2 linked regions of the Geomonas sp. RF6 genome follow. The protein of the gene in region 1 interacts with the protein of each later gene in a pairwise test. Links are inferred from orthologs where the notes say so. Each region holds a gene or a part of one and is shown on either strand. Other genes may lie near its edges.

Region 1 (5,893 bases):
GCGGATTCGCCACCCCCTGCGCAAGGAAGTGCAACCGGCGGTTCGTCTCCTCCGGGCCGCGCAGCCCGGCAAACTGGCGCAGCGTCTGCCCCGCGGAGGGCGGGCGGTACGGGTATATCCCGGTAACAAACGGGAAGCGCCCGGGGAGCCCCTCCTCCAGGAGAAAGCGCAGCGACTCGGCGCGGTCGCGGGGGTCGGGTAGCGCCACACGCGGCAGGCGCAGCCGGTTCACCGTCTCCACCTCGGCCTCCATCCCCGCGCTCGCCGCAGCCTTCCCTGAGATCTCGCGCCATTCCTCCTGCCATCTTTCAAGAAGCTGTGTGCAGGAGGGATCGAGGGCATCGCCCCTTCCCGGAGCCTCCCTCACGCGACGCAGCTGCCCCGCCACCCACTCGTCGTACTCCCGCACCTTGTCCGCTATCTGGGCGAGGTACGCCCGCCTGCGGTGAGGCACGAGAGTCGACTTCTTTGCGTAACGGAAGATGTCGGAGGTAGCCCGCTCCTCGCGAGGCCCGCTCCACCCGAGCCTCGAGCAGATCGCGTCGAAGACAGCCGATACTCCAGGGTCTCGCGCCGTCTTCGAGGTAGCAGGATAGACGATCCCGTTCCTGCCAAATTGCGCCAGCGCCCCCTGCAGCTCTCCCAGCGCGCTCTCGGCCCCTTCCAGATCGGCCTTGTTGAGGATCACCAGGTCCGCCTCGTGCAGCAGCTGGTCCTTCTGCAACTGGATGGGGCTGCCGGAGGATTCCCTCGTCTTTACGTAGATCGTGAGGTCCGAGGAGATACGGGAGACATCGACCCCGGTCTGCCCGGTCCCCGGCGTCTCCACCAGGACAAGATCGAATCCGGAACTGCGCATAATGGCCGCAAGCTCCGGGAGCCGCGGGGAAAGGGGGGCGTATGGCGTCCCGGTGGCGAGACTGCGTAGCCACACACTGTCGTGGTAGATGTGATTCATCCGGACGCGGTCGGCGAGAAAAGCGGTGTCGGCGCGGCCCGTGGAAATCGTCGGGTCATTCGCCAGTATCGCAACCCTCTTTTCCGGAAATGCCGCCAAAAAGCGCCGCACCAGCTCGTCGATGAGGGTGCTCTTCCCGCTTCCCCCGTCGCCGGCGAAAACGACCGTCTTCGAGGTTCCCGCCGTCATGGGTGAAGGGTCGATTTCTCCGCGCTCCGCCCGGGTAAGGAGCCTCGTCAACTCCAGATCGGTCTTCACCGGAGCGGGAGTCATCGGCACTTGATGCTCCCGTTCCACCTTCAGAGCGACCCGCTCCGTAAGGTCCCTCGCGACCTCGTCGATGGAGCAGCCGGGCCCGTAGATCCGCTCCACGCCGGACCGCTCCAGCGTGGCGATGTCACCCGCTACGATCGTCCCCCCCCCTCCGCCGAAAACCAGCACATCCGACAGCCCCTTCTCCCTAAGAGAATTCACCAGGTGAGGGAAGAAGTGCAGATGCCCGCCATTGTAGGAGCTCACCGCCACGGCATGCACATCTTCCTGAAGGGCAGCCATCACGATCCGTTCGCACGTCATGTTGAACCCGAGGTAGATGACCTCTATGGGAAAAGTGCCGGCGAGGAGGGCCCTGTTGAGAGCAAGCACCGAAGCGTCGTGGCCGTCGTAGGAGGCGACGGCGGTAAGTATCCTGACAACCTTTTTATCCATAGTCATTCCCGGGTCTCGGCAGCGTTTGGAAAGGTCAAGTGACAGAGGAAGGTGCACCAACAGCACTTATGCCATTATACTCACCCGGTTTTGTCTTGTCTAAGGGCAGGCGCTACGACAGAAAAGAGCCTATGCAAAGGAAGGATAGAGAATAATGAAGGAGGTTTAAAGAAAAGGTCCGCTTGACAGTGCGCTTGTGACTACTACAATTTCCGCTTTAACAAAAGCTGACGAACGCAATGAGCAGACAATGAAAGCAAAGGACGGCGACGAAGCAGAAAACGGGATCCCATGACTGAGCCGACACCAGCCTACACACCGAAAGCTTCCGATGCCAAGACGGTCCAGATGGCGCTCGACGTGCTCGGGAGCCGCAAGAAGAACTTCTTTGCCCGCATCATGCCCTTCCTCGGCCCCGCCTTTATCGCCAGCGTCGCCTATGTCGATCCGGGAAACTTCGCCACCAACATCCAGGGTGGCGCCCAATTCGGCTACCTGCTGATCTGGGTCATCGTCATGAGCAACTTGATGGCGATGCTGGTCCAGACCCTCGCGGCGAAGCTCGGGCTCGTCACCGGCCTGAACCTCGCGGAGCAGTGCCGGGAACACTTCCCGAGGCCGATCGTGTACCTCATGTGGGTACTTATGGAAGGGGTTGCCATAGCCACCGATTTGGCGGAATTTCTCGGCGCCGCCCTCGGGTTCCAGCTCCTGCTCGGGGTGCCCCTTCTTCTCGGCGCGGTCCTTACCGGGATCGCCACCATCCTCATCCTCGGGATGGAACGGTACGGCTTCCGGCCCCTGGAGGCGGTCATCTCCTGCATGGTGGGGATGATCGCCCTGTGCTACGTGGCGGAAACATTCATCGTGCGCCCGGACTGGTCGCAGGTCGCCTACCACGCCTTCGTGCCCAAGTTCTCCGGCGCGGAAAGCGTCCTTCTCGCCACCGGGATACTCGGCGCCACCGTCATGCCGCACGCGATCTTCCTGCACTCCGCGCTCATGCAGGGGCGCATAGTGGTGCGCGACAAGGAGCGGCTAAAGAGCCTGTACCGCTACGAGATAATGGACGTCGTCATGGCGATGGGGGTAGCGAGCTGCGTCAACGCTGCGATGCTCATCATGGCAGCGGCAACATTCTACGCCACCGGGCACACCCACGTCGCCAGCATCGAAGAAGCATACCGCACCCTGGAGCCGCTCCTCGGCAGCGCGGCGAAGTACATCTTCGGCTTCTCCCTCCTCGTCTCCGGCCTCTCCTCGTCGACGGTCGGGACCGGGGCCGGGCAGGTCATCATGCAGGGATTTCTGAAGACGCACATCCCCATCTGGCTCAGGCGGCTCGTCACCATGGCGCCGTCGATGGCGGTCATCGCCTCCGGGCTCGATCCGACCCGCACCCTTGTCATCAGCCAGGTCGTACTGAGCTTCGGGCTTCCCTTTGCGGTCATACCTCTGGTGCTTTTTACCCGGAGCCGCGCTATCATGGGTGATATGGTCAACGCACCTCTCACCACCGCAATCGCCTCCCTGATAGCGGCGCTCATCGTGGTACTCAACCTTTACCTCGTCTACAAAACGGTTACCGGATGAAAGGGATCTTCAAACACATTCTCGTGCCGCTCGACGGCTCTGCGATGGCGGAGGCCGCGCTCCCGGTGGCAGCCTTCCTGACGGAACGGCTGAAATGCCGCGTCACCCTCATGCACGTCATCGAAAAGGATGCCCCGAGCGTGGTGCACGGCCAGACCCACCTGGTGAGCGCGCCTGAAGCGTCGGTCTATCTGAGGGAGGTGGCGAAGAAGTACTTCGCGAGGCCAAGCGAGGTGGAATGTCACGTACATACGACGGAGGTGGACAACGTCGCCGCCAGCATCGTGGCGCACGCGGGAGAGCTGTCTCACGACCTGGTGGTGATGTGCTCCCACGGAAAGGGAGCCGCACTGCACCTTATCCTGGGGAGCATCGCACAGCGGGTCATCGCCATGGACCGCAGGCCGGTCCTCATCACCCATCCCGCGGAGAAGGGAGCGGAGCCGCGCGCATTCAACTGTCGCCACATCCTCGTACCGCTGGACGGTCAACCGGAGCACGCCCAGGGATTGCCGGCGTCGAAGGAGCTTGCCAGAAGCTGCGGAGCAACGGTCCACCTGGCGTTTGCCGTTCCGGAGCTGACGAGCCTCTCCGGAGACAAGGCGATGGCAAGCCGCATGCTGCCGGGGACGACATCGAGACTTCTGGACCTTTCCATGAAGGATGCCGAGGCGTATCTCACGCCACTGGCGAGGGAACTGCAGGAGGAAGGATTTCTGGCAAGCGCCCACGTGCTGCGGGGCGATCCGGCGAAGGTGATAATGGATGCGGCGGTAAATGCGAAGATAGACCTGATCGTTCTGACAACGCACGGCAAGACAGGGATGGATGCCTTCTGGGCCGGGAGCGTGACGCACAAGATCGTCAGCAAGCTGCAGGTCCCCCTCCTGCTGATCCCGGTAACGAAGCTCTAGCTTCCGCTGGTCCGCTGGGGTCATGGTCCGCTGGGGTCAGGCTTTGCATTTGTGGTCCGCTGGGGTCAGGCTTTGCATTTGTTGATTTGGTGGGCAGAATCCCCAAATGCAAAGCCTGACCCCGCCACTGTTCTTGGCCGAATCCCCAAATGCAAAGCCTGACCCCGGCACTGTTCTCCGACTTTCCTATCGAGTGCGGCTCTGTCCGAGCCCATGACCCGCGAGCACCGCGACACCGAGGAGCACCGCGAGCTTCCCGGCCAGCGGAACCCCTGCCGTGGTAGCCCCCAGCCCCAGAGACTGCACCAGCGCGCCCCCGAGAAGCATCCCCACCGTAAGAAGCCCCGCGTCGGTGTCGCCTTCGCCGGCCTTCACGAGCTGCCTGAAGGGGCACCCCCCCACCAGCGTCGCGGTCCATCCGACAAGCCCCATCCCCAGAAAACTCCAGAGATGCTCCACGTGCGCCCCCGGCTGCCCCGCCAGGCCGGGATGGAATCTCCCTGCTGCCACGCTTGCAGCGAATGCCGAGAGCGCAAAAGCGAGGACGCCGTAAAAGAGGTACCCTCTCCAGCGCAGGACGAAGAGATCGCGAATCCCCCCGGTGATGCAGAAACGGCTGCGCTGAGCGAGGGCACCGAGAACGACCGATCCTGCCAATGACGCCGCCCAGGGGGCGTGCTGGGAACCGCTCCCCATGGTGGAAAAGGAGATCATGCCTGGGCGCCCAACCACAAGCGCCAGAAGCGCCAGCGCTGCGGCAGGGATGAGAATGCCGCTCGCGCCCGGCTGCGGGGCGCCGTGGGGAAGTTCCGCGCCGCGCGCCAGCCCGGCGGTGCCGACCCATACGCCGGCGATGAGGCCGGCGACGCCGGCGAGTGCGCCGAGATCACCGGCTCCCAGCCTCAGCAGGAGCTTTATAGGGCAGCCGATAAAGACGCCGCAGCCTACCATCAGGAGGATGCCGGCAAAGAGACGGGAAAGGGGCGCGCTGCCGCCGCGCGTGCGGAATTCGCGGAAAAAGAGGGCACTGAGAAAGGCGCCGAGGACAAAGCCGGAGAGCTCCGGCCTCAGGTACTGCATTCTGCTGTTGTCGTGCAGCCCCAGCCCGCCGGCGACATTTTCCATGAAGCAGGAGACGCAGATCCCCGAGTTCTCCGGGTTCCCCAGGACAGCGAGGAGGACGCCGAGGGCTCCGAGGGCGACACCGCACGCCACCACCAGCCACAAATGCCTGTCGCGCAGCGTCACTCGCACCCCCCGGCCAGGCGGCTTCTGAGGTAGTTCACGTCCTTCAGCGACCGTGCGGCAGAAACGTTTTCGGGATGAGCGCGAACCTTAGCCCCGACGGAGGAGAGCCCCTCCTGCGCCACCTTCTCGATAAGGGCTCGTCTGGAGAGCGGGCTTTTCTGCTCGAGGTACTCGCCATTTAGCCGCACACCCTGTACGAGAGTGGCCAGCGACTCCTCCAGCGCCCCCATCCGGTACAAAAGCTCCCCCTTCAGGATGAAGCCGTGCGCCTCGGCAGGGTAGCTGCGCATCAGCTCGTCAAGCTTGAAGATCGCAGTCGGCAGGTCCCCCTTCTCGACCAGCGCCTGCACCGGCCCGTAAATCTTTTGGAGCAGGGCCCCCCGCGCCTGGTCCGCCATCTCCCGCTCGACTGCACGATCTATGGAGGCGCGCCCAGCGTCTTCCTTCGGCCTCCCCTCCTCTCCATAGAGAA
Region 2 (4,305 bases), 3.4 Mb from region 1 along the record:
ACCACCGGCATGCGGGTCATGCCGCCGACGAGGATGACCTCGTCGATGTCGCTCGGGGAGAGCCCAGCGTCCCTGAGCGCGGTGCGGCACGGTCCTTCGAGCTTCGCCACGAGGTCGGCGCAGATCGCCTCCAGCTTCGCACGGGTAAGCTTCAGGGTGAGGTGCTTCGGCCCGGTGGCGTCGGCGGTGATGAAGGGGAGGTTGATGTCGGTCTCGAGCGAAGAGGAGAGTTCGCACTTCGCCTTCTCGCCCGCCTCTTTAAGGCGCTGCAGCGCCATCTTGTCCCCTCTGAGGTCGATCCCCTGGTCCTTCTTGAACTCGTCGGCGATCCAGTCGATGATCTTCTGGTCGAAGTCCTCGCCGCCGAGGAAGGTGTCGCCGTTGGTGGACTTCACCTCGAAGACCCCCTCGCCGAGCTCCAGAATGGAGATATCGAAGGTGCCGCCGCCGAGGTCGAACACCGCGATCTTCTCGTCCTTCTTCTTGTCGAGGCCGTAGGCGAGTGCTGCCGCGGTCGGCTCGTTGATGATGCGCAGGACGTTGAGACCCGCGATCTTCCCGGCGTCCTTCGTTGCCTGGCGCTGGGAGTCGTCGAAATACGCCGGAACGGTGATGACGGCGTCGGTGACGGTCTCGCCGAGGTAGTCCTCCGCGGTCTTTTTCATCTTCTGCAGCACCATGGCGGAGATCTCGGGAGCGGAGTACTTCTGCCCGCGTACCTCCACCCAGGCGTCGCCGTTGTCCGCCTTCACGATCTTGAAGGGGGAGATGGCGATATCCTTTTTAACCGCCTCCGAATCGTACTTGCGGCCGATGAGGCGTTTGATGGCGAAAAGGGTATTTTCGGGGTTGGTGACCGCCTGGCGCTTTGCCTGCTGCCCCACCAATCGCTCGCCGCTCTCGGTCATCGCAACCATGGACGGGGTGGTGCGGCTCCCCTCGGCGTTGGCTATGACAACAGGTTCCCCACCTTCCATGACTGCGACGCAGGAGTTGGTGGTACCCAGGTCGATTCCTATGACTTTGCTCATTTCTTCCTCCTCTTAAGGTAGCTGTACCGGAAAGCTAGTCATCCCTCCCCCAAAAAACAAGGGGGCGTGTAAAAAAAAGGGGATCAGGGGCGGGGGCGGAAAAAAGGGGGGTGAAAAGGATCGGGGCCAGAAGGGATGATCCCTTTCTGACCCCCGAACGCTGACCCCGAACCTTTTTTCTAGTCTTCCTTCGGGGCTATCGCCACCGACACCATCGCCGGACGCAAGAGCCGCTCGTTTATGAGATACCCCTTCTGGTACTCCTGCACCACCGTGTTCGGCGGCTGCTCGGCGCTCGGCACCTGCGCCATCGCCTGGTGCAGCGCCGGGTCGAACGCGGTCCCGGGGGCCGATTCGAGCGGGGTCACCCCGTGTTTTTTGAGTGCTGAGAGGAGCATGCTGAGGGTGATCTTCACCCCCTCCAGTATGGCGGAGAGGGACTCGTCAGAGGCGTGCTCGATCGCCCGCTCCAGGTTGTCCAGGGCGGGGAGGATCTCCAGCACGAACCCCTCGTTGCCGTACTTGAGGATCTCTTCCTTCTCCCGCTGCACCCTCTTCCTGTAATTCTCCAGATCCGCCCGCTCCCTGAGGAACTTGTCGTAATTCGCTGCCGCCTCGGCCTCTTTCGCCTTCAGCTCCGTCTCCAGTGTCGCGATACGCTCCTCCGCGCTCTCCGGGGTGATCTCGGCGGCTTCCTGCGGCGCCTCGGGGGCGGTTCCTGGCTCCTGCTGCTGGGAGTCGTGGGTCTTGTTTGCCATCCCTTTACTCTCTCCTTTTATCCCTGCTCGCTCTCGAGCAGTCTGCTTATTAACTTCGCGGTGTAATCCACGATCGGAATAACCTTGCCGTATCCCATGCGGGTCGGGCCGATGACGCCGAGGACACCTACAGTGTCGTTCCCTGCCATGTAGGTGGAGGCGATCAGGCTCATCCCCTCGCTGCGCAGGATCGGCGACTCGGTGCCGATGAAGATCTGCACCCCCTGCGCCTCCATGGCGCGGTCGAGGAGGTTCAGAAGGAGCCCCTTCTTCTCGAAGGCGCGGAAGATCTCCCGCATCTTTCCTGCGTCGGAAAATTCCGGCTGATCGAGAATGTTCGCCTGCCCCTCCAGGAATATCTCCGGGTCCTCTGCCGCGACCGCCTGCTGGGAGAAGGTGATTGCCTGCTTCATCAGGGCGTCGTAGCGCACCTTCTCGCTTTGCATCTCGCTCAGGAGTTTTTCCCGCACCTGGGCGATGGTGAGCCCCTTCAGGAGCTCGTTCAGGTAGTTCGACATGCGCACCAGGTCGTCTGCGCAGACCTCGGCATCGGTCTGGATCAGCCTGTTCTGGACCGTGCCGCTCTGGGAGACGAGTATGGCGAGGATCCTTCGGGCGCTGAGCTTCACGAACTCGATCTGGCGGAAGTGATCCGTTGCGAAGCGCGGTGCGAGGACGACTCCCATGTAGTGGGAGGTCGCCGAGAGCAGCCGGCTCGTTTCCTTCAGGACCTCCGCCACGTCCTTCCCCTCCACCTGGCAGCGCCGGCGGATCTCCCGGACCCACTCCTTGTTCCCCCTGGTGAGCTTTTGCACCTCGAGGATGGAGTTCACGTAGAAGCGGTACGCCTTTTCGGTGGGAATCCTGCCGGCCGAGGTGTGCGGCGAGGTGAGAAAGCCCATCTCTTCGAGATCGGCCATGACGTTTCTGACCGTCGCGGGGGAGAGGGCGAGCTGGTGGCTGCGCGTGATGCTGCGGCTCGCCACCGGCTCCGCGCTCGCGATGTAATCCTCGACGATCGCCTCGAGAATCCGCTTTCCCCTGTCTGAGAGCTGCTCTTCCATGACACACCCTCTAAAGCATAATTAGCACTCGCTGTTGGGGAGTGCTAACGAGGTATAAGGTAACAATGCCCCCCTTCTTTGTCAAGGGGTGGGACTCCTACAGGAAACGGCAGAAGACGCTGTTGGCGACGGCGACGGCGGCGGGGGCGAGCCGCACCCGGCTCCCCTCCCTTTGCAGCGCGCCTGAGGCGACGAGACTCTCGGCTTGTGCCAGGAACGGCTGCAGATCCTCCGCGCGGAAGATTGCCGAAAGCTCCGCGAGATCGACGCCGTCGAGGCGCCTCAAGCCGAGAAAGAACCCCTCCGATATCGCCTCCCGCACGGTGAGCTCGTGCATCTCCTCTTCGGGGAGGCGGCCAGAGGCGACCGCGTCCCCATATTCCGCGATCCCCCGCGCGTTGCTCCAGCGGGTTCCGGTCCCCCCCCGGTTCAGGAAGGAGTGGGCTCCGGCCCCGAAGCCGAGATAGCTGCCGCGGCGCCAGTAGACGGTATTGTGTCTCGATTGGTAACCCGGGCGGGCGAAGTTGGAGATCTCGTACTGCAGGTACCCGGCGGCGGCAAGGATCTCGCCGGTGCTCTCGAACATGCGCGCCCCTTCCTCTTCATCCGGGAGGGGGAGCTCTCCCCGCTCGTCCATCCCCTCGAAAGGGGTGCCGGGCTCGACGATGAGGGCGTAGGCGGAGATGTGCTCCGGCGCAAAGGAGAGCGCGCGCCGCAGGGTGTCGTGCCACTCCTCTAGCGACTGCCCGGGGAGGGAGTGCATGAGGTCGATGCTCAGGTTGCGAAATCCCGCTTCCCGCGCCGCCTCGATGGCGTCGGCGGCCTCGCGGGCGCTGTGCACCCGGCCGAGGACGGCAAGAAAGCGGTCGTCGAAGCTCTGCACCCCGAGAGAGAGCCTGTTCACCCCAGCTGACCGGTAGCCGCGCAGCGTCTCCAGTGAAACGGTCCCCGGGTTTCCCTCCATGGTTATCTCGGCGTCTTCCTCGACCCCAAAGAGGCGCCTCGCCGCGTCCACGATTTCCCGTACCAGGTCCGGCGCCATGAGAGATGGTGTTCCCCCGCCGAGGTAGAGGGTGGGGGCGGTGACCTCCGCGGGGAGCCGCGACCGGCGCAGCTCCATCTCCTTCAGGAGGAGGGAGACGTAGTCGCGCGGCGCCATCGCGTCACCCCCCACCGAGTTGAAGTCGCAGTAGAGGCATTTGCGGACGCAGAAGGGGAAGTGGATGTAGAGGGAAGCTTGCATGATGTCCTTGTGTATTATTATTTCCGGGAACCGCTCCAGCGCGGCTCGTGCACCGAGCAGCACTATTCATTACTAGCAAATGCCCCTGGCAAAGTCACCAAAAAGGGGTGGTCCGCGGAAGGCGGCGCAGGCGCCATCTCCAGCGGTCCGCAGGTAGCGCCGGCATCGCCGCAAGCTCACGAGATCTCTTGAAAAAGTTCCGATCTGAT

Evidence for each region. Proteins that work in one complex are often made in the same cells at the same time.
Region 2: the proteins of LPW11_RS20835 (region 1) and grpE interact in binary tests that used the Escherichia coli proteins (3 or more experiments, as listed by UniProt). The link is inferred for Geomonas sp. RF6 from one-to-one orthologs.

Annotation. Positions count from the first base shown.
Region 1 is NZ_CP087999.1:4,902,929-4,908,821, forward strand. The notes cover bases 1,230-4,108. They hold LPW11_RS20835 (Nramp family divalent metal transporter), read left to right. Parts: upstream 1,230-1,957; coding sequence 1,958-3,259; downstream 3,260-4,108. Other genes in these bases: LPW11_RS20830 (methylmalonyl-CoA mutase family protein), read right to left, coding at 1,230-1,672; LPW11_RS20840 (universal stress protein), read left to right, coding at 3,256-4,108. Outside these bases: more of LPW11_RS20830, read right to left, coding at 1-1,229; more of LPW11_RS20840, read left to right, coding at 4,109-4,173; YedE family putative selenium transporter, read right to left, coding at 4,360-5,421; LPW11_RS20850 (hypothetical protein), read right to left, coding at 5,418-5,893. UniProt on the Escherichia coli protein: H(+)-stimulated, divalent metal cation uptake system. Involved in manganese and iron uptake. Can also transport cadmium, cobalt, zinc and to a lesser extent nickel and copper. Involved in response to reactive oxygen.
Region 2 is NZ_CP087999.1:1,485,165-1,489,469, reverse strand. What follows is about bases 1-2,798. They hold grpE (nucleotide exchange factor GrpE), read right to left. Parts: upstream 1,790-2,798; coding sequence 1,211-1,789; downstream 1-1,210. Other genes in these bases: hrcA (heat-inducible transcriptional repressor HrcA), read right to left, coding at 1,807-2,798; dnaK (molecular chaperone DnaK), read right to left, coding at 1-1,031. In the rest of the region: more of hrcA, read right to left, coding at 2,799-2,853; radical SAM family heme chaperone HemW, read right to left, coding at 2,951-4,096. UniProt on the Escherichia coli protein: Participates actively in the response to hyperosmotic and heat shock by preventing the aggregation of stress-denatured proteins, in association with DnaK and GrpE. It is the nucleotide exchange factor for DnaK and may function as a thermosensor.